DNA from 4 places in the Ectothiorhodospira shaposhnikovii genome. Region 4 is predicted to be linked to each of the others. Evidence: predicted binding sites of a transcription regulator. Region 4 holds the regulator's gene; each other region holds the start of a gene.
The links. The regulator FliA, encoded in region 4, starts transcription of late flagellar genes. The targets are predictions, from matches to a motif close to GCTAAAGTTNNNNNNNNNNCNGCCGATA.
Positions count from the first base shown of each region.

Region 1: ACLF6L_RS07130 (methyl-accepting chemotaxis protein) is a predicted target of FliA. The motif match lies at 5,228-5,255, and genes of this name have one in related genera.
Region 2: fliS (flagellar export chaperone FliS) is a predicted target of FliA. The motif match lies at 4,046-4,073, and genes of this name have one in related genera.
Region 3: ACLF6L_RS04275 (YjfB family protein) is a predicted target of FliA. The motif match lies at 1,227-1,254, and genes of this name have one in related genera.

Region 1 covers NZ_CP178333.1:1,547,258-1,554,499, forward strand. The annotation lists gene recA (recombinase RecA) at 1-140, shown strand, start outside; gene ACLF6L_RS07105 (regulatory protein RecX) at 112-585, shown strand; gene alaS (alanine--tRNA ligase) at 582-3,200, shown strand; gene ACLF6L_RS07115 (aspartate kinase) at 3,293-4,522, shown strand; gene csrA (carbon storage regulator CsrA) at 4,680-4,865, shown strand; tRNA gene ACLF6L_RS07125 (tRNA-Ser) at 4,980-5,070, shown strand; gene ACLF6L_RS07130 (methyl-accepting chemotaxis protein) at 5,303-6,925, shown strand; gene ACLF6L_RS07135 (transposase) at 7,174-7,242, opposite strand, start outside.
Region 2 covers NZ_CP178333.1:1,597,164-1,604,405, forward strand. The annotation lists gene tnpB (IS66 family insertion sequence element accessory protein TnpB) at 1-241, opposite strand, end outside; gene tnpA (IS66 family insertion sequence element accessory protein TnpA) at 238-618, opposite strand; gene ACLF6L_RS07315 (flagellin) at 1,163-1,972, shown strand; gene ACLF6L_RS07320 (flagellar protein FlaG) at 2,062-2,478, shown strand; gene fliD (flagellar filament capping protein FliD) at 2,611-4,023, shown strand; gene fliS (flagellar export chaperone FliS) at 4,134-4,556, shown strand; gene ACLF6L_RS07335 (flagellar protein FliT) at 4,556-4,894, shown strand; gene ACLF6L_RS07340 (NAD(P)H-binding protein) at 5,024-6,466, opposite strand; gene ACLF6L_RS07345 (hypothetical protein) at 6,473-6,967, opposite strand; gene ACLF6L_RS07350 (nucleotidyltransferase domain-containing protein) at 6,970-7,242, opposite strand, start outside.
Region 3 covers NZ_CP178333.1:935,308-942,549, reverse strand. The annotation lists gene ACLF6L_RS04290 (NUDIX domain-containing protein) at 1-28, opposite strand, end outside; gene ACLF6L_RS04285 (hypothetical protein) at 466-771, shown strand; gene arfB (alternative ribosome rescue aminoacyl-tRNA hydrolase ArfB) at 783-1,199, opposite strand; gene ACLF6L_RS04275 (YjfB family protein) at 1,316-1,513, shown strand; gene ACLF6L_RS04270 (Lrp/AsnC family transcriptional regulator) at 1,581-1,850, opposite strand; gene ACLF6L_RS04265 (peptide chain release factor 3) at 1,952-3,547, opposite strand; gene ACLF6L_RS04260 (DUF3106 domain-containing protein) at 3,625-4,026, opposite strand; gene ACLF6L_RS04255 (hypothetical protein) at 4,170-4,556, opposite strand; gene ACLF6L_RS04250 (RNA polymerase sigma factor) at 4,553-5,158, opposite strand; gene ACLF6L_RS04245 (DUF3106 domain-containing protein) at 5,202-5,867, opposite strand; gene ACLF6L_RS04240 (ATP-binding protein) at 6,142-7,242, shown strand, end outside.
Region 4 covers NZ_CP178333.1:1,916,164-1,923,405, forward strand. The annotation lists gene ACLF6L_RS08735 (chemotaxis protein CheA) at 1-1,363, opposite strand, end outside; gene ACLF6L_RS08740 (protein phosphatase CheZ) at 1,466-2,224, opposite strand; gene cheY (chemotaxis response regulator CheY) at 2,233-2,625, opposite strand; gene ACLF6L_RS08750 (RNA polymerase sigma factor FliA) at 2,717-3,439, opposite strand; gene ACLF6L_RS08755 (MinD/ParA family protein) at 3,442-4,344, opposite strand; gene flhF (flagellar biosynthesis protein FlhF) at 4,328-5,824, opposite strand; gene flhA (flagellar biosynthesis protein FlhA) at 5,851-7,242, opposite strand, start outside.

The DNA.
Region 1 (7,242 bases), 370 kb from region 4:
GGCAGGGCAAGGACAATGCCCGCAACTTCCTCAAGGAACGCCCGGAGATTGCCGCCGATATCGAGGCCCAGATTCGGGAAAAGTATCTGCCCAAGCGTGGGGCGGTAGAGAGTGAGCCTGAAGTCCCGGCGGAAGACTGACGCCGAGTCGGCGGACGATGCCGCCATTCGCCTGCTGGCCCGTCGGGAGCATTCGCGTGGTGAACTGAGGTCCAAGCTGACGGAACGGGGTCTGGAGCAGGCCGCCGTCGAGGTCGCCCTGGACCGACTGGAATCCCGGGGCCTGCTCAGCGATGCCCGTTTCACGGAAAGTTTCGTCAGACATCGCGTCGGGCAGGGTCACGGCCCGACGCGTATCCGTGCGGACCTGCGGCAACGGGGTGTTGCCGACTCCCTGGTGCAGGCCGTCCTGGACGAGGCGGAGGCCGACTGGGAAGCCCTGGCCCGCGATGTCCGGATCCGCCGTTTTGGTCCGGCGCTTCCCGCTGATTACCGGGAACACAGCAAGCAGATGCGGTTTTTGCAATATCGAGGATTCCCCACGGACATCATACGCCGTGTCATGACCGACGAAGACAAGACATGAAAAGCGCCGACATACGAAGCAGTTTCCTCGAGTACTTCCGCTCCAAGGGACATGAAATCGTCTCCTCGAGTCCGCTGGTACCCGGGAACGATCCCACCCTGCTGTTTACCAACGCGGGGATGGTCCAGTTCAAGGATGTGTTCCTGGGGCGCGAGCATCGTCCCTATGGTCGCGCCACCACCTCCCAGCGCTGCGTGCGGGCCGGTGGCAAGCACAACGACCTGGAAAACGTCGGTTACACCGCCCGTCATCACACCTTCTTCGAGATGCTGGGCAACTTCAGCTTCGGCGACTACTTCAAGCGTGACGCCATCCACTATGCCTGGGAATACCTCACCGTCGTCCTGAAGATGCCGGCCGAGCGCCTGTGGGTCACGGTCTACCAGACCGATGACGAGGCCTATGACATCTGGACCCGGGAGATCGGCATTCCCCTCAATCGCATCACCCGCATCGGCGACAAGCCCGGTGGTGGTTCCGATAATTTCTGGCAGATGGGGGACACCGGTCCCTGCGGTCCCTGCACCGAAATCTTCTATGATCACGGTCCCCATGTCTGGGGCGGTCCGCCCGGTTCCCCCGAGGAGGACGGCGACCGCTACATCGAGATCTGGAACCTGGTCTTCATGCAGTATGACCGGGACAAGGACGGCAACCTCAACCCTCTGCCCAAGCCCTCGGTGGACACCGGCATGGGTCTGGAGCGCCTGGCGGCGGTGATGCAGGGGGTGCATTCCAACTACGAGATCGACCTGTTCCAGCACCTGCTGGCGGCGGTCGGGCGCCTGGTAGGGACCCACGATACCCATGCCCCGTCCTTCAAGGTTATCGCCGACCACATCCGCTCCTGCAGCTTCCTGATCACCGACGGCGTGATGCCCGCCAATGACGGCAGAGGCTATGTACTGCGCCGGATCATTCGCCGCGCCGCCCGTCACGGCCACAAACTGGGTCTGAGCGAACCCTTCTTCCACAAGCTGGTTGCCCCGCTGGTGCAGGTGATGGGGGATGCCTACCCGGAACTGGTGAAGGCTCAGGGCCAGGTGGAACAGGTCCTGTTGCTGGAGGAGCAGCGTTTCCAGGAAACCCTGGAGCACGGCCTCAAGCATCTGGAGGAAGGCCTCGGCCGCATTGCCGACAAGACCATCCCCGGCGGCCTGGTATTCAAGCTTTACGACACCTACGGCTTCCCGGTGGACCTGACCGGCGACATCGCCCGGGAAAAGGGTCTGGAACTGGACATGGCCGGGTTCGAGCACGAAATGGAACAGCAGCGCGACCGCGCCCGTGCCGCCAGCACCTTCAAGATGGCCGATGCCGGCGCCATGGCCGTGGGGGTGGCGGATTCGGACTTCGTCGGTTACGAGGCCGTGGCCGGCGACGCCCGGGTGGTGCGCCTGGCCGCCGGCCCTGATCGGCTGGGCTGTGAAACCCTCAATGAATCTGAAGAGGGCAGTGTGGTGCTGGACACCACCCCCTTCTATGCCGAGTCCGGTGGCCAGGTGGGCGATACCGGCGTGATCGAGGGTCCCGAGGGCGAGTTCCAGGTCACCGACACCGTCAAGCAGGGCGGGGTCTTCATTCACCACGGCCTGATGTTGCGGGGGTGTCTGAAGACGGGTGATCCGGTCCATACCCGGGTCAACGAGGACCGCCGCCAGGCCGTGGTCCTGAACCATTCCGCCACCCACCTGCTGCATGCCGCCCTGCGGGAAGTCCTCGGGGAGCATGTGCAGCAGAAAGGGTCCCTGGTGGCACCGGACCGGCTGCGGTTCGACTTCTCTCACTTCGAACCCGTCACCCAGGATCAGATCGAGCGTCTGGAGGTCATGGTCAACCGCGCCATTCGGGCCAATGTGGCGGCGGAAGCGCGCATCATGCCCATCAAGGAGGCCCTGGCCGCCGGTGCCATGGCCCTGTTCGGCGAAAAATACGGCGACGAGGTGCGGGTGCTTTCCCTGGGCGGATTCTCCACCGAACTGTGTGGCGGCATCCATGTGCAGCGCACCGGTGACATCGGGGTATTCAAGATCATCTCCGAAGGCGGCGTGGCCTCGGGCATCCGTCGGATCGAGGCGGTGACCGGGGAAAACGCGCTCCAGCACATCGGCGAAACCGAGCAGCAGCTCTCCCGTGCGGCGGAATTGCTGCGGGCCAGTCGCGGCGACCTGGCGGACAAGGTGCAGCAGGTGCTGGACCGGGCCCGCGCCCTGGAAAAGGAACTGGAGGCCATCAAGGCCAGGCTGGCCTCCCAGGCCGGCTCCAGCCTGTCGGATCAGGCCGTGGAGATCAACGGCGTCAAGGTCCTGGCCGCGCGCCTCGATGGCGCGGATCCCAAGTCCCTGCGGGATACCGTGGATCAGCTCAAGAACAAGCTGGGCGAGGCGGTGATCGTGCTTGCCACTGTGCAGGACGACAAGGTCAGCCTGGTGGCGGGAGTCACCAAGGGGCATGTCGGCAGTATCAAGGCCGGTGAGCTGGTGAATCAGGTGGCTCAGCAGGTGGGCGGTCGCGGCGGCGGTCGTCCGGACATGGCCATGGCCGGGGGTACCCGACCCGAAGGGCTGGATCAAGCCCTCGCCTCGGTCACGGAATGGGTCCAGGCCCGTCTTTGAATGCATGGGTGGTACCCGGTGTTCGATGAACGGTTCTTCCACATGGCAAGGCAGTATTGTCTAATGACAAGCCTATATCCAAGTAAAAGAATATGTCTTTAATCGTCCAAAAATACGGCGGTACCTCGGTCGGCAGCATTGAGCGCATTCAGAACGTGGCCGATAAGGTCATGGCGGCGCGTCGGCAGGGGCATGAAGTGGTGGTGGTGGTCTCCGCCATGAGCGGCGAGACCGACCGGCTGCTGGGACTGGCCAGAAGCATTCGCTCCAACATTGATGGTCGCGAGCTGGATGTCCTGCTCTCCACCGGAGAGCAGGTCACCATCGCCCTGTTGGCCATGGCCCTGGAAGCCAAGGGATGTCCGGCCCGTTCCTATACCGGCGCCCAGGTCCAGATCCTCACCGACAGCGCCCATAACAAGGCCCGTATCCGTGACATCGACGGCGCTCGCGTGCGACGTGATCTGGCTGACGGCAAGGTGGTGGTGGTGGCCGGATTCCAGGGGGTGGACGAGCTGGGCAATATCACTACCTTGGGGCGTGGCGGTTCCGACACCACGGCCGTGGCGCTGGCGGCAGCGCTCAAGGCCGATGAATGCCAGATCTTCACCGATGTGGACGGGGTGTACACCACTGATCCCCGCGTCGTTCCCAAGGCCCGGCGGCTGAGCCGCATCACCTTCGAGGAGATGCTGGAAATGGCCAGCCTGGGGTCCAAGGTTCTGCAGATACGCGCCGTCGAATTCGCCGGCAAATACAATGTACCGTTGCGTGTTCTATCCTCTTTTCAGGAAGGGGAAGGCACGCTCATTACTTTTGAGGAAGAGAGCATGGAGCAGGCGCTCATTTCCGGGATCGCCTTTAACCAGAACGAAGCCCAGTTGACCGTTGCCGGTGTGCCCGATCAGCCCGGTGTGGCCTATCGACTGCTGGGTGCTGTGGCAGATGCCAACATCGAAGTGGACATGATCGTCCAGAACGTGGGAGCCGACGGCACCACGGACTTTACTTTCACCGTCCATCGCAATGATTTTGAAAAGGCTCTTGGGATCGTCCGTTCCCGTGCCGAGGCCTTGGGTGCCCGTCAAGTGACCGGTGACGACAAGATCGTCAAGATCTCCATTGTCGGCGTTGGCATGCGGTCTCATGCCGGCATCGCCAGCAAGATGTTCGAGGCCCTGGCGGCCGAGGGCATCAACATTCGCATGATTTCCACTTCCGAGATCAAGATCTCAGTGGTGGTGGATGAAAAGTATCTGGAACTGGGCGTGCGTGCCCTGCATGATGCCTTCGAGTTGGAGCATGCCCAGTCCGGCAAGTGATCAGGCGCCCGCAAGTGAGTGCAGGTGCCCTGATGGGCGGACCTGGATCCGGTCCGCCCTTGGAAGCAAAGAACCGGCATCAAGCCGGTCGAATACCGGACCGCAGAGTCCGGACTATAAAACACAAGGTGATTGAATCCAGTCTGGAGAAAGGAATATGCTTATTTTAACTCGCAGGGTTGGTGAAACCCTCATGATCGGTGACGAAGTCACGGTCACGGTTTTGGGCGTGAAGGGCAACCAGGTACGTGTAGGTATCAATGCGCCCAAGGATGTTGCCGTGCATCGTGAAGAGATTTACGAGCGCATCCAGCGCGAGCAGGAAACGGAAGGCAACGCCTGATTTTTGCCTTTAAGGACTTTACGTAAGCTCATCATTTGGGTAGTATATCGGCTTGCCGTCGGAGTTAAGGACGGCGTGGCGGCAAGCTAAATAAGATCAGCCAGCCAGAATACCGGAGAGATGGCCGAGTGGTCGAAGGCGCTCCCCTGCTAAGGGAGTATGGGTCAAAAGCCCATCGAGGGTTCGAATCCCTCTCTCTCCGCCATATGCCATGCAAAAGCCCCTGAAATCAGGGGCTTTTTGCTTTCTAGGCATCCGATAGCCATACCCTATTCCACAGCCCGATAGGGCAACGCGCAAAGCACTTCTTCCTCTTGACCGCTGGCTGACGCCTCGTGCCTGAGTTAGGCTCGTGGCCGAGTGGTCAAGAACCACTTGGTAATGCCGATAAGAAAACAATGAAGTACGCTTGGCGTACGCCACAGAATCCCAGAGCCATGTTGTCCTCCCTGACCATTGGCCGCAAGCTGGCCGCCTCTTTCAGCATTGTCCTCGTGATACTGCTGGTGATTGCCCTGATTGGCTGGAATGGCCTGAGTCGGATGGGTGATGCGCAGGAGCGTGTGGCGGAGATCTACGAGCAGGCCATCTTTCAGGTGCAAAAAGAGGTGGATCACTTGGTCTGGGTGAACAATCTGGCCAATGTCTTTGTGCTCGGAACCGAGTTCCGGGGTCAATTGGACTATACCCGGTGTGACTTCGGACAGTGGTACTACGGTTTTCGTGGCAGCGATGCCTATCAACTGGCGCCCGCGGATTTCCGGCGTACTTTTGATGCCATTGAGCAGCCGCACCGGGAATTGCATCAGACAGCCATTCGTATCCTGCGTGCCATGGAAAATGGCAATCGGGGTCAGGGACTGGAGATCTACCAAGGGCAGACCTTGGGTCACCTTAACACTCTCCGGGGGTTGCTGGATGAACTGGGTGCCGGGCTCAGTGAGCAACGGGAGGTCGTGAAGGCGCAAGCAGAGCGCACCGCCATGGCTTCCGCCACCACCATGAGCATCACCGTCTTGACGGCGGTGGGTCTGGCCGTGCTGTTGGGTTGGCTGCTCACCCGGGTCATCGTCACCCCCTTGAGAACCACCACGGCACATCTGCAATCCATCGCCGAGGGTGACGGAGATCTTACGCGGCGCCTGCCGGTGCAGGGGCGGGATGAGGTGGCAGATCTGTCCCGGGCCTTCAACGGCTTTGCGGATCGTGTCCACGGTCTGGTGAAGCAGGTGGTGGGGGCTTCTGCGCAATTGGCGGCTGCCGCGGAGGAACTCTCCGCCACCAGTGGAGAAATGCGTCAGCAGGTACGGCGCCAGCAATCGGAGGTGGAGCAGGTGGCCACCGCCATGAATGAGATGGCGGCCACGGTCCAGGAAGTGGCGCGCAATGCCACCGAGGCGGCGAGCACCACGCGCAGCACCGATGATCAGTCCAGGGAAGGGACCCGGGAGGTTGAGCGGACTATCGACACCATCCGGGCCCTGGCTCGGCAGGTGGAGGAATCCGCCGAGGTCATCGGTACCGTGTCGGCGGACAGCGACGAGATCGGCAAGGTGCTGGATGTGATCCGCGGCATCGCCGAGCAAACCAACCTGCTGGCCCTGAACGCAGCCATCGAGGCAGCCCGGGCTGGAGAACAGGGTAGGGGATTTGCGGTGGTGGCCGACGAGGTGCGTACGCTGGCGTCCCGCACCCAATCTTCTACCAATGAAGTGCAGGAGATGATCGAGCGCCTGCAGTCTGGTGCCGCGAAGGCGGTCAAGTCCATGGGCGAAGGACGCACCAAGGCTCATGCGGGTGTGGAGCAGGCGGCGCGTACGGGAGAATCCCTGCTGGTGATCAATCGTTCCATCGGGACCATCAATGACATGAATGCCCAAATTGCCAGTGCTGCCGAGGAGCAGTCCGCGGTGGCCGAAGAGGTCAACCGCAACGTGATCAACATCAATGAAGGTGTTGAACAGACGGCGGCGGGTGCCGACCAGATCACTGCCGCCAGCGAGGAGTTGGCGCGCCTTGCCGCCGATCTGCAAGATCGCGTGGGACGGTTTAAGGTGTGACCACTGTTCCCTAAAAAGTTATTTATAAACAGATAATTACTTATTATTTCTAATCTATTTTGAAGTTTTATTTTTGAAAAATAAACTCTTACATTGGTTTTTTAAATTATTTTCTAAGGTAGATGGAAAATTTCATTGAAAACAGATGGATGGAGTTCCAACTGATTTTCCGTGTGTGAAGTGTCACGTGGAACATGCGCTGATTTTTTGGGGGGGAAGGAGCCGGCCAGTGGCTGGTTTGATGATGATCAGGCGGCTTTTCGGTTGAAGATGGCCCTGGAAACTCGGATACCTCGCACTCTCTGTTTTCTTTTTCT
Region 2 (7,242 bases), 320 kb from region 4:
GATGGGGCCACTTGAAGCGCCCCTTCTCCAGGCGCTTGTAGATCATCACGAAGCCCTGACCATCCCAGTACAGGGCCTTGAGCTTGTCTCCGGCCCGGTTGCGGAAGACGAACAGCTCGCCGCTGAGCGGATCCCGCTCCAGCACCTCAACAATCTCGATACACAGGCCATCGAAGGCCTTGCGGAAATCCACCGGCGCCACTGCCAGGTGGATGGCCATCCCCGTGGGCCAGCCGATCATGCCTCCAGCACCTGTATGGCCCGTTTCAAGGTCTGCGCGCAGAACCCCGGATACAGTTCCAACCGGCGGCCATTGCCCAATGCCACGACCACCGGTCCAACCCCGGGCTGCAGCGACAGGGCCACGGGATCGGGCTTGTCCTCCACCGTGCGGACCGCCAAAAACCGCTGCGGCACGGCTGTCGGCTTCGAAGGCGCGCGCCCTGGCTCAGCCTCGCCCAGCACCCACTCCGGGTACCGCGCCGCCCATTGCGATAACTGGCGGGGCGTGACCCCATGCTGACGGGCGAAGGCCGCCTTGCTCTGGCCTGAGGCCGCCCACTGCTGGACCAGATCCTTCCAGAAAGTGCGCTTGCGCTGTCGGATACCTCTGCTCATCCGCCACATCCCCTTATTGCTTGAGATCGTACCGGTGACGATGGAGGATCAGTGGGGACTATGGAATACGGGGGCTACCGGACAGGTACTCTCATTTTCAGTAATTTTCCCATTTTTCTCTCTCTTGATTCTGTATGAATAACCAGTTTGGCCACCTGATGGCGTGGCCTCTGAGTGCTGGACGTGATTCGTGCATCCTTTTCGTTGCGGAACGAAACCTGCGGTGATGCGGGTGGAGGGATACCGCTCGGCGGCATTTTTTTGCCGGTCATACCAGGTTGTAGGCGTGGTCATGGATTTCCTGGTAAATCAATAAAACTTTGAAAAAATTGATATTTTTTTGATATTAAGGTGGTTTTACCATTAGTGCAGCGCATTCAGCCGGCAAGCAATCGGAAATTTTTATCCGTTTGCGGCTAAAGCTTGCCGCTTGGGGGCCGATAACGGGTTTGAAGGGAGAGTGCAGCGGCAATGAATGACCTCCCTCGGAGCTTTCTAACTCTTGGTTCGATATCGGACCTGATACTGCCTAAGGAGAACGGCCATGGCACAGGTAATCAATACCAACGTTTCCTCGCTGAACGCCCAGCGGAATCTGAACGCAACTCAAGGCCAACTGCAGACGACTCTGCAGAGGCTGTCTTCCGGTATGCGCATTAACAGCGCCAAGGATGATGCGGCAGGCTTGGCTATTTCCGAGCGTTTCACCGCACAGATTCGCGGCCTGAATCAAGCTGCGCGCAATGCCAATGATGGGATTTCTCTGGTTCAAACCGCTGAGGGTGGTTTGTCCGAGATGAGCAATAACCTGCAGCGAATGAGAGAACTCGCTGTTCAGGCTGCATCTGGCACTTATACGGATGCCGAAGACAGGGCTGCGATGGATGCGGAATACCAGGCTCTGGCTTCAGAAATCAGCAGGATCGCGAATGATGTGACATTCAACGATATCAACTTGTTTACTGGAAGTCTTGATGTTGAGATTCAGGTTGGTGCAATGGCGAGTCAGACTATTGACATAGTAATGAGCACTAGTTTTACCAGCATGGCTGTTGGCGATATTTCAACTGATGCCAATGCCCAAACCGCCATTGCCGCGTTGGATGGATTTATTAATGACGTTGCTAGTGCCCGCGCTGACCTCGGTGCCATCCAGAACCGTCTGGAATCTTCAGTCGCGACGTTGAACAATACTTCCGAAAACCTTTCCGCCGCCCGATCCCGCATCATGGATGCCGACTTTGCCAAGGAAACCGCCGAGTTGACACGGACCCAGATCCTGCAGCAGGCTGGTGTCTCGGTACTGGCTCAGGCCAATACGGCGCCCCAGAGTGTCCTGGCACTGCTGCAGTAACGCCCGGGGGTTGATGTGAACACGACGGCCCGGGTGACGATGGTCACCCGGGCTTTCGTTCTCCCCGCCATCGGGGGAGGAGATGGCAGATGGAAACACGATTCAACGTCATACCCTTGAATACAGGCACTCCCAGGCCCTCGGTTTCCGCCGAGGCGACGGGCAATCGCCTGCCTTCCGAGTCCGTGTCCGGCGGCAAGGATGTGCCGGCAGTTACCGAAAAGTCGGAAGCACTGGGTCCCCTCAAGGTTTCCCCTGCCGGATCTTTGGATGATGCTCGACTGGCGGATCAGGTTGACGACGCAGTCAACCGCATCAATGACTTTGTGCAGGTGGTGCAGCGCAATCTGCAGTTCACGATTGATGATTCCACCGGAAAGACAGTGGTCAAGGTCTTTGATTCGGAAAGTGAAGAACTAATCCGGCAGTTGCCTCCCGACGAGATCTTGGCGGTCGCCGCCTATCTGGACGAGGTGAGAGGTTTGCTCGTCAAGGAAAAGGCTTAGGAAATGGCCCGTTATTTGCGTGTGTTTTCTGTTGTTCGCAGAGCAAATGATGTGGCATTTGACGGACGGCAAGGCAGGCTGTAGGCACGCCCGGCGTCCGTCACCGTTTTTTTCAGTTCTCGGGAGGTCGTCATGAGTACGATCAGTGCAATGGGAGTGGGTTCGGGCATCGATGTCCGGGGTCTGGTGGATCAGTTGGTTGCCGCGGAGCGACAGCCTCAGGAACAGCGCATTGCGCGCCAGGAGAAACAGGCCAAGGACCAGGTCTCCGCGTTGGGTCGTCTGAAAAGCGCCCTGGCCGATCTTGGCAAAGCCATGGAGAAGATCAAGGACCCGGCCTCGTTCCGTGCCTTTGATGTGCGGGTGCTGAATGAAAGCATTGTGTCGGCTTCCGTGCGCGGTAATGCACCGCCCGGCTCCTATGAGGTGGAAGTCCAGCAACTTGCCCAGTCCCAGCGGCTTGCAACCAATGCCGGCCTGTTCGGCGCCGGCTTTACGGCCACTAATCAGCTCGGTGCCGGTGATGTCACCATCACCCTCAAGGATGGTTCCACCGAGACCTTCACCCTGGCGGACGGGGCTTCATCCCTGCAGGATCTGCAAGCCCAGATCAATGCCAATTCCAGCAACGTGCGCGCCTCTGTCATCAATGACGGCCAGGGGCCACGTCTGACCTTTACGTCGGTCGATACCGGTGAGGCGAATGGCATTGATGCCATCTCGGTGTCCGGGGCCGCGGGTGGCGCATTGTTGAATGGACTTGCGTTCGACTCATCGACCATGGATGGGGCCGGCGTCAGTGGCGGGTTTACCCAGTTGCGCGCCGCTCAGGATGCAATCCTGAGCGTTGACGGTCTGACTATCACGCGAACCAGCAACCAGGTGAACGATGTCATTGAAGGTGTTGACCTGACCCTGACTGAGGAAGGCACCACCCGCGTGGGTGTCACCGAGAAGGAGGAAACCGCCCGGGAAGCCGTACAGGCCTTCGTGGATGCCTACAATGCCCTGCGTCGGCAGACCAACCAGTTGGGTGCCTTTGATGTGACTGCCGGTACGAGTGCTGCCCTCAATGGTGACTCCACGCTGCGAGGCGTACAGTCCCAGATGGGACGGCTGCTGGGCAATCCGGTTGCCGGCATGGATGGCTCCGTGAGAATTCTGGCGGATCTGGGGATTTCCACCCAGCGTGACGGGACCCTGAGCGTGGATCAAGCGCGGCTTGATGCACGGCTTGCGGAAGACCCGGACGAGGTGATTCGCCTGTTCACGGACAAGGATGACGGCATCGTTGCCCGAATGGAAGGTATGGTGGAGCAGTACACGGGCAGGGATAATGTTCTCGATACCCGTACCAAAGGCCTGGAACGGAATCTTCGCGGGCTGGAGGAGCAGCGGGATCGTCTGGATTACCGGATGGAACGGGTGGAGGCACGCCTGATTGCCCAATTCTCTGCCATGGATATCATGGTGGCCCAAATGAATCAGACCAGCCAGTTTTTGGATAACCAGCTGGGGATGATTTCCAATATGAACAAGAAGTGAGAGTGAGTGTGAATGACGGCACTCTCAAGTTTTTCCCCGCATGACCGCTAGAGTATTCAGAGCAGGGTTTCATTTTTCAGCGTCAGGGGCATCTTATGAGCTATGCAGCCATGCATAAGGGAATTAACCAGTATCAGCAGGTTGGTGCCGCCGATGCGCCCTTTGCCGATCGCCATCGCCTGATCGAGATGCTGATGGATGGCGGTATGGATCGTCTGGCCCAGGCCCGTGGCGCGGTGATCCGGGGAGACCGGCCGGCCAAGATCAAGTTCATCGGCAAGGCCTTTGATATCATCGGCGGCTTGCGTGGTGGTCTGGATCTGGACAAGGGCGGGGACATCGCCCGTAACCTGGACGAGCTCTATGACTACATGCAACGCCGCTTGGTCAGTGCGAATGCCCGGGATGACGTGACAGTGCTGGATGAGGTGAGCACCTTGTTGGGGGAGATTCGGGAAGCCTGGAAGGAGATCCCTAAGGAGGTCAGATTGAATCCCGAGGCAGCGGCCAGATCGGTGAATTCGGAGACGTGATGTCGGTACACTCTACGGAGTCGGTGCTTGAAGCGGCGGCGGCGCTGGAAACGCTTTCCAGCCGCCGTCTTGCGTTGGCCCGGGACGGCCAATGGAAGGCATTGATCGAGACGGAAGACGAGCGTACCCGACTGGCCGCTGGAATCCAGGTGGATAATCTGCCCGCCGAAGTGGTGGAAAAGTCGGACCTGGCTGAGCGGCTGACCCGCATCCGGGATCTTGATCAGGCCCTGCTGCCGTTGCTGAAGCAGGCTCGGGACGCACTTGGGAAGGAACTTCGCCAGGTGCAGAAGGGTGTGGCGGGGGCGCGGGCATATGAGAAAGTGGGGGATTTTTAGGGTCATTCCCGCGAGAGCGGTAATCCAGTGGTGGGTTTATAGGATGCTGTGGCCTGGGCTCCCGCTTTCGCGGGAGTGACAGTTAAAAATGACGGGAGTGACGTATTAACCGCATTTTTACCTTGCTTTTCACCGCGCCAGCCTCGCCAGATGCCGCTGATAGCGGCGCATGACCAGCAGGTGGGCCACGGCTTGGCTCCACAGGTATAGATACCAGGGCAGTGACGGCGCAAAGTCGTGAATGGCCGCCATGGTGTAGCGTCCGCCCAGGACGCTCTGAAACTCGAATCTCCCCCGTTGTGCTTCCTTTCTTGCCAGCAGGCCGCCGGTGATGCGGTGGATCTGTCGATCCTTGGTACCGGCCTGGCTGTCCCGTTCCAGTTGTAGCAGCAGGTGTCCGCCGGGGCGTAGGTGGACCTGGTAGCCGGTATCTTCGTCGGTGTGCGGGTCTGTGAGGACCGCGGTCTTCACGAAGGGTCGGCAGCAGTCGCCCAGCCAGCGGAAGTAGTTGCCGGCCACCCAGGCGGCGTCCTGGCCGGGGGGCTGGATGATGCGCTGGATGGAGCGTACCCGGCTGGCCCGTCTGAGTTCGGCCCGGGTCTTTTGGTGGATGGGTTGCCGGGGGTTGGGCAGCAGGCGTTTGCGTCGGTGGTCCAGGGCGTCGTTCAGGGCCTGTTCGAAGGGGATGGCATTTTGGTCGATGAACCGTTGCAGGGGATTGTCCTTGAGCCGGGTGGCCCGTGGCAGACTTTCCATGACGGGGGCCACCAGGGCGGTGGGGGTGCCGGTGATCCAGCGGGCGCCTAGGGCGACGATCCGGCTGGGCAGCCAGGGCAGGGTGAGGAAGCGGCGTTTGAGGCCCAGCAGCCTTGCCGTGGTCCGGAGCATGTCTTCGTAGCTGATGCAGTCGGGGCCGCCGAGGTCGTAGTGGCCTCGGAACTGTTCCGGTTTGCCCAGGGTGTGACGGATGGCCCGAATAAGGTCCGCAAGGGCGATGGGCCGGGTGCGGGTGCGGGCGTTGGGGGGCAGGGTGATGATGCCGATCCGGCGCACCAGTTCCACCATGAGTCGGCAGGCGGAGCCGCCGGGGCCGACCACGAGGCCGGCGCGCAGGATGGTGACGGGGACGCCGTGGGCGGTGAGGGCCAGTTCCACTTCCCGGCGGCTCCAGAGCAGGGTGGAGATGCGGAATGTGTCGGGCATGAGGCCGCTGACGAAGAGGATCTGTCTGACGCCGTTGGCGGCGGCGGCGCGGGCGAAGTTGTCGGCCAGGATCAGGTCCATGTCCCGGGGGGCGGCCTGGGTGAGGCGTGATGAGGGGGCGAGGGAGTGGACCAGGTAGACGGCGTAGTCGCAGCCCTTGAGGGCGTGGGTGAGTTCGGCCAGGTCGTAGAGATCGCAGTGCCGCCAGGTGATCCGGCTGTCGGGATCGGGGGTTTGGGCGCGGGCCTGGGATCGGGTGAGGGCGGTGACCGGATAGTCCCGGGCCAGTTCACGGCACAGGGCGGTGCCGATGAAGCCGCTGGCACCGGCGATGGTGATGCGGGGGGCGTGTTCCGTGTCCGGCAACATGATGCTTTACGCTTTTTTTGGAGTCAGCCAACCCCGAGTCAGCATGTCGTCAAGGAGTGTTTGTGTCACCTCCAGCAGCACGGGGACGAAATGATGGCCGGTTTCCAGGGCATTGACCAATATTTCGGGATCTTCGATGTACTCATGGATCATCTGGTTGCGAAGTTTGCGCACGGTAAGCCAGGTATCCGAGGACGGAATCACGCCCAGGCGTTCCGCCTTGTCCAGATTGTCGATGGCGGCGCCGGTCTTTTCTCCCAGACCACGCAGATACAGAGGGATCAGTTTATCGCCGAGGCTATCCTGGAGTCGGCCGAAGCGAGCGACAAAGGCGTCGGCACGTTCGGCTTGGTCGGTGTCGTTTTCAAGTTGCCGCGCCCTTTGCAGGCTGAAGGGGTGTGCAAAGAATCGCTGGTCGGTGATCCGCAAGTGTCGTGCCTCCTTTTCCACGATGCGGGCGAGGAATTGCAGGCGTGCCTTGTCTTTCTCTTCAAGGGCGATATTCAAAGCATGATCCCTTCGCGGCGGGCAATGTCGTGAATGGGAAGCCGGATCAGATTGGGCGCGCTGATAAGAACATCCACCCTGCGCCCGTCCATTTGGCGGCTGATTCTGGCTGAGAGGGTGGCGGAGAGCCAGGCGGGATTGTCGGCCGGCTCGGTCAGTTCCACCAGCAGGTCCACGTCCCCCCCTTTTTTGTGGTCATCCAGGCGTGACCCGAACAGGCGCACCGTGGCCTTCGGGCCTGTCAGTTCGGTGACGATCCGGCGGATGGC
Region 3 (7,242 bases), 980 kb from region 4:
CTTCGAGCTTGAGTATTTCCCATTTCATGCAATGATCACCTGTAAACAACCCGCGACTGAAGTCGCAGGCTTTATCGTAGGACGAGACAATGCCTATCCCCGACATTAGGCCGGTTTACAGCAGCCCTTGGCGAGACGGCAGTCTCGCCAATCCGCCGATATTAGCGCCTCGGTGGAGAACGGCTACAGATCCTGTACTCCCACCGCTTTGCGGTAACCTGGGATGCCGGCCACCGGGAACCCCGGTGCGCACCATTGGATTGGGAGCCATGCACAGCGACTTGAACGCAAGTGGCTTGATTTTACCACAGGGTGCGCTTCGCCCAACCGCAATTCCTCCCGCGATTGAAATCGCGGGTTTCCTTGCGGAGGTTCTATGAAAGGCAAGGATATCGGCACGCCCGTCACACCATGACGCCGGGCTACCCCTCGGGCAAGCCCCAGACATCGAGTATACTGAGAGCCATGAAAGACCTGCTCAAACTACTGGAATCCCTGATCGGCCGCGAGGCCACGGTGGACGGCATCCACTGCGAGGTGATAGAGATCCTGGAAGCCGGCCCCCGGGTGGTGGTGGGCCAGATGGATGGCGAACATGTGATCCAGCCGGACCAGCATGGGGAACCCCACCGGCGGGTACTGCAGACCTTCACCCTGCCGGTACTCAATGACGAGGCCACCGACATTCACCCCGTGATCATGACCATGGCGGGCGAACCCCTGTCGAGCCGGATCCGCGAGGCCCTGCTGGAACAGCATCGGCTACCCTGATCCATCAACCGCTACGGCTCCACCCTGCCCCGCAGGGCCTTGACCCTGCCCCGCTGAATCTTGCTCTCCAGACGCCGTTTTCGGGAAGCCAGGGTGGGACGGGTGGCCTTGCGCACCTTGACCGGCTTCATGGCCTCCAGGATCAGATCCTTCAGGCGGGCGAGCGCGTCCTCCCGGTTCTGTTCCAGGGTGCGAAAGCGTTGCGCCTTGATGATCACCACGCCCTCCTTGCTGATCCGCTGATCGGCCCGTTGCAGCAGTCGTTCCTTGTACACCCTCGGCAGGCTGGACCTGGGAATGTCAAAGCGAAGGTGTACCGCGGAAGACACCTTGTTCACGTTCTGCCCACCCGCCCCCTGGGCCCGGATCTGGGTCAGTTCGATTTCCCAGTCAGCCAGTGTCACGCTATTGGAAATGATCAGCACGATGCCTTCCCGGGTCTTTTCCGATCGAGCCCTCAAGTCTGCGGCAAATCCGCCGATAGACTGATTGAGGGGCCTTGCAGGCGCCTCGGACACTCACGCAAAACCCAAAGGTTTTCATTATGGACGTCAACGCAATCGCCGCCCTGGCTACCCAGATGTCCCAGCAACAACTCGCGCAGGATGTCGGTACGGCGGTACTCAAGAAGGCCATCGACACCCAGGCCCAGGGTGCCCTGGCCCTGGTGGAGGCCCTGCCGGATGTGAGCAGTGCCGCACTCCCCCCCAACGTGGGCACCATCATCAATACCACGGCCTAAGCCGCATGTCAGGCCCCGCGGAGATCCGTCATGGGTCCCCGCGGGGTTAGCCACACACGCTTTCCCCCTATACCGAGAACATCGCCTCCAGGTCATGCCTGGAGTAGGCCTTGAAGGCCAGCAGGGTATTGGTCTTCTCCAGTCCCTCGATGGTCAGCAGATGGTGGGTCACCAGCTCGGCCAGATCATCGTTGCGCGGGACGCGGACGATGGCGATGAGGTCGTAATTGCCGCTCACCGAGAACACCTCGGATATCTCCTTCATGTCCGCCAGACGATCCGCGATCGCGTTGATCCGGCTGCGTTCCACATTCATGAGGATGATGGCTGTGACCATGCTGACTGGCTCCTGCTGGGTTGTTTGGTGATCCAGGGCAGGCTAACCCGAACCGCCCCGCGGGTCCATGCCCCCGTGACGGCCCGAGGATGATCCCTCGCCTACTGACTGATCCCATGCTCCCGGGTGGCGCTGAAGGTGATCTCCGGCCACTTCTCCATGGCCATCTGCAGATTCACCCGGGTGGGCGCGATGTACACCAGATCACCGCCATGGTCGATGGCCAGGTTGGCGGCGGCCTTGTCCTTGAACTGCTCCAGCTTGCGCTCATCCTCGCAGGTGACCCAGCGGGCGGTCTGCACCGAAACCGTCTCGAAGGCGGCGTCCACGTTGTATTCGGATTTCAGGCGATGGGCCACCACGTCGAACTGCAGCACACCCACCGCGCCGAGGATCAGGTCATTGTTGGTCAGCGGCCGGAACAACTGGGTTGCCCCCTCCTCGCAGAGCTGCTGCAGCCCTTTCTGCAGCTGCTTCATCTTCAGGGGGTCGCGCAACTGGGCGCGCCGGAACAATTCCGGGGCGAAGTTGGGAATCCCGGTGAAGGCCAGGGCCTCGCCCTGGGTGAAGGTATCACCGATACGGATGGTGCCGTGGTTGTGCAGGCCGATGATGTCCCCGGGATAGGCTTCTTCCAGGTGTTCCCGGTCCGAGGCCAGGAAGGTCAGGGCATCGGAGATGCGTACATCCCGCTTGATGCGCACATGGTTGAGCTTCATGCCCTTGGTGAAGGTGCCCGAGCAGATGCGCAAAAAGGCAATCCGGTCCCGGTGCTGGGGGTCCATGTTCGCCTGGATCTTGAACACGAAACCGGAAAAGGTTTCCTCGTCCGGGGACACCTTACGGGTCTCGGTGGGGCGAGGCTGGGGCGCGGGGGCGTGCTCGACAAAGTCATCCAGCAACTCCTGGATGCCGAAGTTGTTGATGGCCGAACCGAAGAATACCGGCGTCTGCCGTCCGGCCAGGTACTCGTCCTTGTCGAACTCGTGGGACGCCCCCATGACCAGTTCCAGTTCCTCGCGCAGTTCCGCCGCCTGGCTGCCCAGCACCTCGTCCAGACGGGGATTGTCCAGACCCTGGATGATCTCGCCCTGCTGGATCTTGCCGCCGTGGGTGGGCGAGAACAGGTGCACCGCATCCCGCTTGAGATGGTAGACACCCTTGAAGCGCTTGCCCATGCCGATGGGCCAGGTCACCGGGGCACACTGGATCTTGAGCACATCCTCCACTTCATCCAGCAGTTCGATGGGCTCGCGGCCTTCCCGGTCCAGCTTGTTGATGAAGGTCATGATGGGGGTATCACGCAGGCGACACACCTCCATCAGCTTGATGGTGCGTTCCTCCACCCCCTTGGCCACGTCGATGACCATCAGGGCCGAGTCCACCGCGGTGAGGGTGCGATAGGTGTCCTCGGAGAAGTCCTGGTGACCGGGGGTATCCAGCAGGTTGACGATGCGGTCCTTGTAGGGGAACTGCATCACCGAGGACGTCACGGAAATGCCGCGCTGCTTTTCCAGCTCCATCCAGTCCGAGGTGGCGTGCCGGGCCGCCTTGCGGCCCTTGACGGTCCCCGCCAACTGGATGGCACCCCCAAACAGCAGCAGCTTTTCGGTCACCGTGGTCTTGCCGGCATCCGGGTGCGAAATGATGGCAAAGGTACGGCGGCGGGCGGTTTCAGTCGCGTATCTGGAGGGCATGGGCGGCACGGCCTGTGGGTAAAACCGTGCATTTTACGACAGATGGGAGGATGGCCCAAGGATTGCGGGCCCCGGCATCACCGCCCGGGAGACCCGCTTCGCTCCCGGATGGCCTGACGCTCCTCCGGACTCATCTGCAACCAGCGCTCCCGCAAACGCTCCCGCTCATCCGGCGGCAGGCGCTGGAAGTGCTCCAGACGCTCCCGGTGCAATCGACGTTCATGCTCGGGCATGGCCTCCATCCGACGACGTTGATCATGCAACTGCCGACGCTCCTCGGGCGAAAGCGACTCAAGGCGCCGCAGATCGCCACTGAAACGGGCCCGCTGCTCGGGCGTCATATCCTGCCAGCGATCGGCCACGCGCAGCAAATGCAGGCGCCGGTGCGGGGGCAGATCATCCCAGCGCTCCGCCAACGGCGCCAGTATGGCGCGTTCGGCACGGGTCAGTTCCGCCCAGTCCGGAGCGGGTTTGTCCATCGGCATCATCATCCGTTCGCCTCGCCCACGGTCACCGGGGCCCCGATCAGGGAAAGGACCCTGGCCAGGTTCGGGCGGCACACCGAAGGCCACTCCCGGCAGACATAACAAAAACATAACCAGCAATCCAGGCAGATACCGACTCATCCCGATTCCTCCATCACCCATTGCAGAAATGCCGGATCATTCATCAGGAAGGAGTCATCCATGTCCAGCACCCACTCGATGTCATCCATTTCAGCCAGGACCACCGGCAAGGGTGGATGCCCCATGGTGTCCAGATTGAGCACAAGCACCACCGCCAGCATCACCGAGGCCGCAGCGGCAAGGCCGCCCAGAGGCATCCATCCGTGCCTTTTACTGGCATCCGCCACCGACCTGGGCCCGGCCCCGGCATCCGCCCTTGCAAAGGCTTCACGGCGGGCCCGCTGCAGACGCATTTCCTCCTGCAAGGACAGGCCAGCCTGCCGATCAAGGGTCTGCCGGACCCGGCAGAGCCAGGGCTCCATCTCGCGATCTTCGGGACTCATCGGTAGGCCTCCAGGTGCTGTCGAAGGGTTTGCAGGGCGCGGTGCAGATGGGTCTTCACACTGCCCTCGCTGACGCCCAGTGCCGCCGCCGTGGCGGCGGTATCCAGCCCCTCCCAGTGACGCAACAAAAAGGCCTGCTGCTGTCGAAGGGGCAGTTGTCTCAGAGCCGACTCCAGATCCACGGAAAAACGGCCATCCTCCAGGGACTGGTCCGGGCCGGGGGTGAAGGTGTCCGGCAGCGTCAGCATGGGATCTTCCTGGGCGTCATCCCCCAGCCCCAGCACAGCCATCACCCGCTGCCGCACCCGGCGACGCCGGTAAACATCCCGGATGCGGGTCTGCAGGATGCGCCAGAAAAGGGGTTCCCATGCCTCCGCCGACCGGTCGCCGTAACGGGAAATCAGCGCGGTCATGGCATCCTGAACCACATCCAGCGCCGCCTCCCGATCCCCCAGGGCCAGGGCTGCCATCCGTACCCCGCGACCCTGAACCTGTTCCAGGAACCGTTCCAGGGTCGCGGGTGATGCCGCCTCGGCGGGCGTGTCGCCATGCACGTCGGCATCATCCACATACACCTCCGTTCGCAGGGCAAGACCTTGCATCACTGTGACTCCGGCTCGGCATCATGGATCCTTGTCATCGTTTTCAGCCTCGCTGCTGTTCAAACCAGGCGCGACGCTCATCGGGTGTCATGTCCCGCAGTCTTTCCCGAAGTTCGAGGCGTTCCTGCGGGTCCAGGCTGCGCATCTGTTCACGCATGCTTCGCATATTCTCCCGCATGGACTGACGTTCTTCAGGACTCATGGCCTCCCATGCCTGACGCCGTTCCTGAATCTGTTCCTGCATCGCGGCCCGTTTTTCCTCATCCATGCCCCTTGGACCGAATCGCTCGGCACGCTCTGCCCTGAAGGCCTCCCGTTCTTCAGCCGACATGGCCTCCCATGCCGCGCGCTGTTCTTCGCGCCATGCAAGGAATGCCTGGCGATCTTCCGGTGACATGCGGGGATGCTTTGCCTCGCCCCACATCGGATCACCCCGGCGATCCTGTCTCCAGGAACGCTCCATGGGCCTGTCTTCCGCCAACGGACACTGTGCACGACGCTCGCCACGGGTGGTCCGCATGGCCTCGCGGCAGGCCGCCCAGGCGTCATCGGTCAGATCCCGGCACACCTGCCGGGGTGTATCACGATCCATCGCACCAAGACCACCGGGAGCGGCCATGGCGCCCATGGACAGGGAAAGTGCAACCGCGCCCACCAGTATGGCAGCGCCCGTGACACGGCGGGAAAAAGGCAGTTGGAATGATTTCATGATGGATCTCCTGGTTGAGCCGGCCTCATCATCCGGCCTTCAACCCGCAATACGCATGAGCATGACATCGGTTGACTGGACCGATGCGCATGCCGGGACAATTCCATCGTCACGGCACGGCCTGTGTTGATAGAATCCAATCTCGTTTCCCGCTGGTTTCACCCCTGAAGAAGGCGCCATGCCTGAAGACAACTCCCCTCAATCAGATGCAGATGCACGCACGCACGCGACCAGGGCCATCAGGGAAGGAGACGTCGATCAGTTACGCAGGCTCATGGAGGCAGGCCATCTTGATCTGACCGAACTGCTGGAAACCCTGCGGATCTATCAGAGCGAGCTGGAACTGCAGAACCGGGAACTCAGGGATTACCAGGCCCTGAACCAGCGTCTGCTGGACAATTACGCCGCGTTCCTGGGCGGACTGCCCATCGCCGCCCTGGTGGTGGATCGGTATGGCCTCATCCTCCAGGCGAACCGTGAAGCCGAAGCACGGTTCGGTTTCAGGCTACAGTCAAGCCGACACATGCTGCTGCGACGCCTGGTCCACCCCCAGGATGAGCCAAAACTCAACCTCGCCCTGCTGCAGGCGGAGGCCAAGGGGCAGGCCAGCCTGTATCAGATCACGCTACTGTCGGGAGGCGAGCGAACCGAATCTTTCCCCGCGGAACTGCACATCGCCCGCCTGCCGGGACGGGAGGAACGTCCTTGCGAATTTTCCTGTGCCGTGGTGGACCTCACCGAGCAGATGCGCCATGAGGAGGCGCTACGCATCGCCCATGTCCAACTGCGTGAACAGGAAACCTGCTACCGCATTGCCGCCGACCATTCCCCGGACTGGGATTACTGGTACCACCCGGAAGGCCGGTATGTCTATGTCTCCCCTGGATGTCAGGATATCAGCGGATTTCCACCCCAGGCCTTCAAGGATGACCCGCAGCTGATGGAACGCCTGCTCATCCCCGAGCATGTCGAACGCTGGCAACGGCACCTGCAGGAAGTCCATGAAGGCTGCGAAAGCTCCCATGTATCCATGGAGTTCAGCATCCGCCGTGCCGATGGAGAACTGCGACATATCGAGCATCAGTGTCAGGGCATCGTGGACAAGGACGGCACCTATCTGGGCCGGCGCGGGGTCAACCGCGACATCACCGCCCGCAAGAAGGCCGAGGCCCAGGTCACCCAGCTGACTCGGCTCTACAGCACCCGCGCAGCCGTCAATCAAGCCATCACCCGACTGGAAGACGAAATCCGTCTGCTCAAGACCACCGCCCGCATCGCCGTGGAACAGGGCGGCTTCAGTGCCTGCGTCTTCACCGCTCGCGCACGACCGGGGCAAACACCCAGGATCTGGGCCTCCCACGGCCTGACGGCGACG
Region 4 (7,242 bases):
AGATGGTCAGCAGGATATGATCACCCTCCTGGGCTGCGGACAGGACCACGTGACCGGCACGGGGCTTACCGGCGGCCAGGCGCTCCTCCGGCGACTCGATGCCGTGATCGACCGCATTTCGCACCAGATGCACCAGGGGGTCGGCCAGGGCCTCCACCAGGTTCTTGTCAAGATCGGTGTCCTCCCCCCACAGTTCCAGATTGACCTCCTTTTTCAGGCTGCGGGCCAGATCCCGGACCACCCGGGGAAAACGCCCGAACACCTTCTTGATCGGCTGCATCCGGGTCTTCATCACCGCGGCCTGCAGATCCGCCGTGACCACGTCCAGGTTGGTCACGGCCTTGGATACCTGTTCATCCCGCATCCGGGAGCGCAGGGTCGCCAGGCGGTTGCGCACCAGCACCAGTTCCCCCACCAGATTCATGATGTCATCCAGACGCTTGGTATCCACCCGGACCGAGGTATCAGCCAGAGCGGCGGGCTTGGCTCCCTTGTCGACACCACCGACCGGCGTCTCCGTCGGCGGCGCAGGCCTGGCAGCGGACGGCGCCGGAGCGGCGGGTGTCACGGGTTTGGGCGCCGCCCCCTTGCCATGGAGATTATCCAGCAGGTTTTCAAACTCATCATCGGTGATGATGTCCCCCGCCCCCTGGGAGGATGCCGGCTGGGCAGAGGCCGCCCCCGGCTTTCTGCCCTGCAGCGCATCCAGGAGTTGGTCAAACTCTTCATCACTGATGGTGTCACCCTCGGCCCGATGCGTGCCGGCGGACATCGGCGATGGTACGGCGGCGGCGGGCGACGGTTGCGGGCCGCCATTCTGCTTCTGATCCTGCAGAGCGTCCAAAAGGGCTTCAAACTCATCATCCGTAATGTCCCCCTGCAACTCCCCCGATGCCGATGCCGGTGCGGGCGGAGGCTCGGGTGCCGCGGGGATCGCTGGAGGGGGCGGCGGTGCCGATGCCTCCTCTTCTCCCTCGGGTAGCGTCAGGGGTTCCAAGGCAGCCATCAGCGGGTCCGGCGCGGGCGCCGGCTGCGTGCCGGAACGCACCTCGTCGAACATCCGATTCAGCACATCAACCACCTGAAGGATGATATCCATCAGGTTGCTGTCCACATGGCGCTGGCCCTGGCGCAGCAGGTTGAAGACATCCTCGGCGCGATGGCAGATCTTGACCAGGTTGTCCAGACTCAGGAACCCGGCTCCGCCCTTGATGGTGTGAAAGCTGCGAAAGACCGCATTGAGCAGGTCCTTGTCATCGGGGGTCTGTTCCAGCTGCACCAGCTGCTCACTGAGACCCTCCAGCAATTCGCCGGCCTCAACCAGAAAGTCCTGCAGGATTTCGTCGTCGGTATCCAGACTCATGTCCGTCTCTCACGCCCGGTGCAAACGCACCCTGATATTCCGGTTTGGCGGCCGGAGCGGCGAAATCTGAAACCGGCGGGTGCTCCGATGACAGGCCCGGCCTTAAAATCCAAGACTGGACAACAGGTCATCCACATCATCCTGGCTTTTCACCACGTCACCATGATCCGAGGTCCCCTTGACCGCGGGACCCGTCGGCTGAACCCCCGCGTCCCTGTCCTTGCCCTCCGGCGTGGACAGGCGCTTGCCGGAAATCCGCACCAGCCCCACCAGGTTATCCTCCAGATCCTGCACCAGGGTCATGACGCGACGAATGACCTGCCCCGTCAGATCCTGGAAATCCTGGGCCATCAGCACTTCCGACAGCTGACTGCGCAGGGTTTCCGCGTCCCGTTCCGTATCCTGGAGAAAGTCGGCCAGGGCCTGACTCACCGATCGGAACTCGTCCACGGTCATTTCCCGCTGGCGAAAACGGGCCCAGTCGGCCCCGAGTATCCGTGCCCGATTTGCCAGTGCCTCGGAAACCGGCAATGCCGCCTCCACGGCATTGAGGGTGCGATGGGCCGCCTGATCGGTCATGGCAACCACGTAGTTGAGGCGTTCCTTGGCATCGGGAATATCCTGGTGTGTCAGCTCGGAGAGCCGGGAATCCAGACGGAAACTGTTCAGAGCCTCGTGCAGATCACGGGTCAGCTTGCCCAGCTCCTGGAACAGCAGGCTCTCGTGCATGCGACCCATTTCCTCGATGAGACGCCCCGCCCCTTCCTCGTCCCCCGACTCCATGAGCGTGACCAGCTCCCGGGCGCGTTCCAGCTGCTGCTGTCTGAACAGGGCTTCTTTGCTGTCTTCCTGGTTCTCCATGACGTTGTTCACCCTTTTTCCTGAAGCCGCTCGAAGATCTTGTTGATCTTCTCCTTCAGGGTTTCCGCGGTGAAAGGCTTGACGATATAGCCATTGACGCCGGCCTGGGCCGCTTCAACAATCTGCTCTCGCTTGGCTTCCGCCGTCACCATCAGGACGGGCATGTCCTTGAGGCGGGGATCGGCACGCACAGCCCGCAGCAGATCAATGCCGGGCATGCCGGGCATGTTCCAGTCGGTGACCAGGAAGTCATAGTTACCGTTCTGCAGCATGGGCAGCGCAGTGCTGCCGTCATCAGCCTCGGCGGTATTGTTGTATCCAAGATCCCGCAGCAAATTCTTGATAATGCGGCGCATCGTGGAAAAATCATCCACGATGAGGATCTTCATGTTCTTGTCCACAATAACCTCCCGATTAAACACGCACCGAAGCGAGATCCCCGAACGGGGCGCTCCGGCATTCTGAAATCAAATTCTGCCGGCAAGCGGGGAATCAGACCCGCTCACCGTCGGCCACCCAGTCGGCCATGCGGGCCCGGAGACGAACCAGCGCCTGACCATGGATCTGACACACCCGGGACTCACTGACACCGAGCACTTCACCGATCTCCCGCAGGTTCAGTTCGTCATCATAATACAGCGAGAGGATCAAACGCTCCCGTTCGGGCAAGGCATTGACATGCTCGGCCAGGGCTGTCTGAAAATCCATTCGGGTGATGGACTCCAGGGGCGTCTGCCCCTGGGCCGGGAGGAAATTGTCCACATCGCCATCCCCGTCGCAAAGATCATCAAAACCCAGCACCCGGCTGCCGGCGGCATCCCGCAGCATGTCGTGGTAGGTGTCCAGGTCCACGCCCAGGGCAGCCGCGATTTCCGCACCGCTTGCCTCGCGCCCTTCCCGGTTTTCAATTTCCCGGATCACCTCGCTGATGCGCCGGGCATTGCGATGCACGGAGCGGGGGGTCCAGTCACTGCGACGGACCTCGTCCAGCATGGCACCTCGGATCCGGATGCCGGCATAGGTCTCGAAACTGGCCCCCTGGGAAGGGTCATAATGACGGGCAGCCTCCAGCAGACCGATGACCCCGGACTGGATCAGGTCTTCCACCTGCACATTGGCAGGCAGGCGGGCGAGCAGATGGTAAGCGATTCGCTTGACCAAGGCGACATGCTCATCCACCAGTCGAGTATGATCTGACTCTGCGCTGGCATACATGGCTATGGCACTGATGTGACTGGCTCCAGGTCGTTTCGACCACTGTTGATCAACCTTTCCACAAAAAATTCGATCCCGCCCCGGGTGTTGCGGGGCATGGGCCATTGATCGACGCGACCGGCAATGGTGCGAAAGGCACGGGCGGCAGGGCTGGAGGGATAGGCCTCCAGCACAGTCTGCCGACGCTGCACGGCCTTGCGCAACAGGTCGTCATGAGGAATGGCGCCGACGTAATCAAGGATCACGTCCTCCAGAAAACGGTCACAGACGGACACCAGCTTGCGAAACAGGGCCCTGCCCTCATCCTCATTGTCGTTACGGACCATGTTGGCGAGGATGCGAAACCGCATCAGGCCATGATCCCGGTGCAGCACCTTGATCAGGGCATAGGCATCGGTGATGGAGGCCGGCTCGTCGCACACCACCACCAGCACCTCCTGAGCCGCCCGGCAGAACCGGGTCACGCTGTCATGCAGGCCTGCCGCGGTATCCACCACCAGTACATCCAAGGGGTGAGACAGGGCGCTGAAGGCACGAATGATACCGACATGCTGTGCCGGTTCCAGATCCGCCATGCGGGCAATGCCCGAGGCCGCCGGCACGATCAGCATGCCGGCGGGGCCTTCCAGCAACACCTCTTCCAGCGTCTTTTCGCCGTTGAGGACATGGTACAGGTTGGCCTTGGGCTGCAACCCCAACAACACGTCCACGTTGGCCAACCCCAGATCCGCATCCAGCAGCATGACCCGCTTGCCGCCCTGGGCCAGGGCCGCGGACAGGTTCACCGACACATTGGTCTTGCCCACCCCGCCCTTGCCGCTGGACACCGCCAGCACGCGCACCGGGGACACCGCTCCCGCCGGCGGGGATAACCGGGCCATATTGGGCTCACTGGCTGGAGGCATGGACATACCTGGCATTGGGCTGGTTGATGGGCTCGCGGAACATGGGAGAAACCACCTGGGCCTGACGGGCATCCGCCCGCTCGCCACCGGCATCCGCCATCCTGGCGGCGGTGGCCACCAGTCGGGCGGCACGGGCCGGACGCAAATCATCGGGGATGCGCTGGCCTTCGCTGACGAAGGTCAGCGGCAGGCCTGCCCGGATCAGGGTCGACAGGGCCTCGCCCAACGAAGCGGCTTCATCCACCTTGGTCAGTACGCACCCCTCCGGCTGCAATCGGGCAAAGGATTTCACGGTCTCCGTCATCACGGCCTTCTGCACATTGGCGGCCATCACCAACAGGGTCCTGGCGGAAGGCAGTGCCGTCAGGGATTCCAGTTCGGCCAGCAGCTTCATGTCCCGCTGATTGGTACCCGCCGTATCAATGATGACCAGCCGCTTGGATTTCAACCCCTCTAGCATATCGCCCAGCTGGCGTGCTGTCTGCGCCAGATAGACGGGAACCTCAAGGATCTGACCAAAGGTCTGCAACTGTCGATGAGCGCCGATGCGGTAGGCGTCCGTGGTGATCAGGGCCACCGAGTCATGGCCGTGCCTGAGGCTCTGCAACGCCGCCAGCTTGGCCACCGTCGTGGTCTTGCCCACGCCGCTCGGCCCCACCAGGGTGATGATGCCGGCCTGATCCAGGATACCGTCCGGAGTGACCGCCAGGCGACCGGACAGCTGGGTCAGGGCCTCCTGCCAGGCCTCCGCGGGGTCCTCGGGATGACTGACGGCCAGGGCAATCTCCTTGGCCAGCTCCGGCTCCAACCCCATGCGCTGTAACCGGGCCACCACGCCGGCCCGACCCGGATCACGGCGCATGAACTCCTGGCCCGCCAGACTGGCAAGCTGGTCCTGCAGCATGGCGCGCAACCCTTGAATTTCTTTCTGCATGGCCAGCAGCGTGGGCTCCTGGGACCATTCGATGTTGACGACCTTGCGGGCCTTGGCCGGTTTCACGGGCTCGGGTTCCGTGGCCGGAGGCGGCGGATCGACCACCGGCGTCATCAGGGCGGGCAGCCCCTCCTCCGCCCAACCATCATCACGACGGGCGCGCAGAGGCGGAAATTCCCCCGTCTGGACTCGGATGCCTTCCCGGAGTGCGGGAGCTTGTACCGCCTCGGGCCGAGGCGTCCCGGGACTGCGCGGGGCCTCCGGCCCGTCATCGGGCGCGCCGGAGCCGGCCCCCACGGCGGGAGAGACCGTCCGTTCGGCGGCAAGGGGTGAGGGTCTGGACAGGGGCGAGGGTCTGGATACCGGCTCCCCCGATTGGGCGGCCATCTCCATTACCGCCTCCTCGTCATAGTCCATGGCGGCGATCAACTCGATGCCGCCCTCCACGCTGCGGCTGGAAAGGATCACCGCATCCGGTCCCTGACTCTCCCGCACCAGGCGGATGGCCTGGCGCATATCCGGTGCAAAATAGCGTTTTATCTTCATGACGGTAACCCGTTACCCCCGTTGCACTAACCCGTTTCCCTACCGACGGTGGCCACCACCCGGATCTGCTTGCTGTCCGGTATTTCCGTGTAGGCCAGGACATGGAGCCCGCGTACCGCCGAACGCAGCCAGCGGGACATCCAGGGCCGGATGTCCGGCGACACCACCAACACGGAAGGTTCGCCCGACATCTCCTGACGCTGGGAGGCCTCTGCGATGGAACGCTGCAGGCGTTCGGCCAGTCCGGGTTCGATCCCGAGTCCTGCGCCGCTGCCTCCCTGTGAGGATTTCTGCAATATCTGTTCCAACGCTGGATCAATGGCCAGCAAAGGCAGTTCCGATGCGGTTCCCACAATGTTCTGGACAATGGCCCGCGACAGGGAGACCCGGACCGCGGCCGTCAATGCGTCAGGATCCTGACTCTTGGCACCATGCTCCGCCAATGTTTCGGCGATGGTGCGCATGTCCCGTACCGGGATCTGCTCCGCCAACAGGTTCTGCATCACCTTGAGCACCACCCCCAGTGCCAGGGTCTTGGGCACCAGGTTTTCCACCAGCTTGGGTGAATGCTTGGCCAAGGTGTCCAGCAGGTGCTGGACCTCCTCGTGGCCCAGCAGTTCATGGGCATGGTCACGCAGGATCTGAGACAGATGGGTGGCAATCACCGTCCCCGCGTCCACCACCGTATAGCCCAGCCCCTGAGCCTCCTCCCGCTGCGCCGGATCGATCCAGAGCGCATCCAGACCGAAGGTCGGGTCCTTGGTGGGCGTCCCCTTCACCTGACCGAAGACCTGTCCGGGATTGATGGCCAGCTCCCGGTCCGGGAACACCTCGCCCTCCCCCGTGGTCACGCCCATCAGGGTGAGCCGGTAGTGATTCGGCCCCAGGTCCAGGTTGTCGCGGATGTGCACCGGCTGAATCAGGAAACCCAGTTCCTGGGACAACTTGCGCCGCACGCCCTTGATCCGGGCCATCAGCTGCCCCCCCTGGGAACGGTCCACCAGCGGGATCAGGCGATATCCCACCTCCAGACCCACCAGATCCACCGGCGGCACGTCATCCCAGGTCAATTCCTTCATCTCCGGACTGGTGGGGGGCGGCGCCTCCTCATCCAGCGCCCGGGCCACGGCGGCCTCCTCGGCGACGCGCTGCTGGCTCATCAGGTAGGCGCCGGCGCCCATCAGGGCCCCCAGACTCAGAAACACCATATTGGGCATACCGGGCACCAGTCCCAGGGCACCAACGATGCCGCCCGCCACATAGAGGGCGCGGGGAGAACCGAACAACTGCTTGACGACCTGCTGGCCCATGTCCTGGGCGGTCGACACCCGGGTCACGATAATGGCCGTGGCCGATGACAGCACCAGCGAAGGAATCTGTGCCACCAGGCCGTCGCCGATGGTCAGCAGAACGTAGTT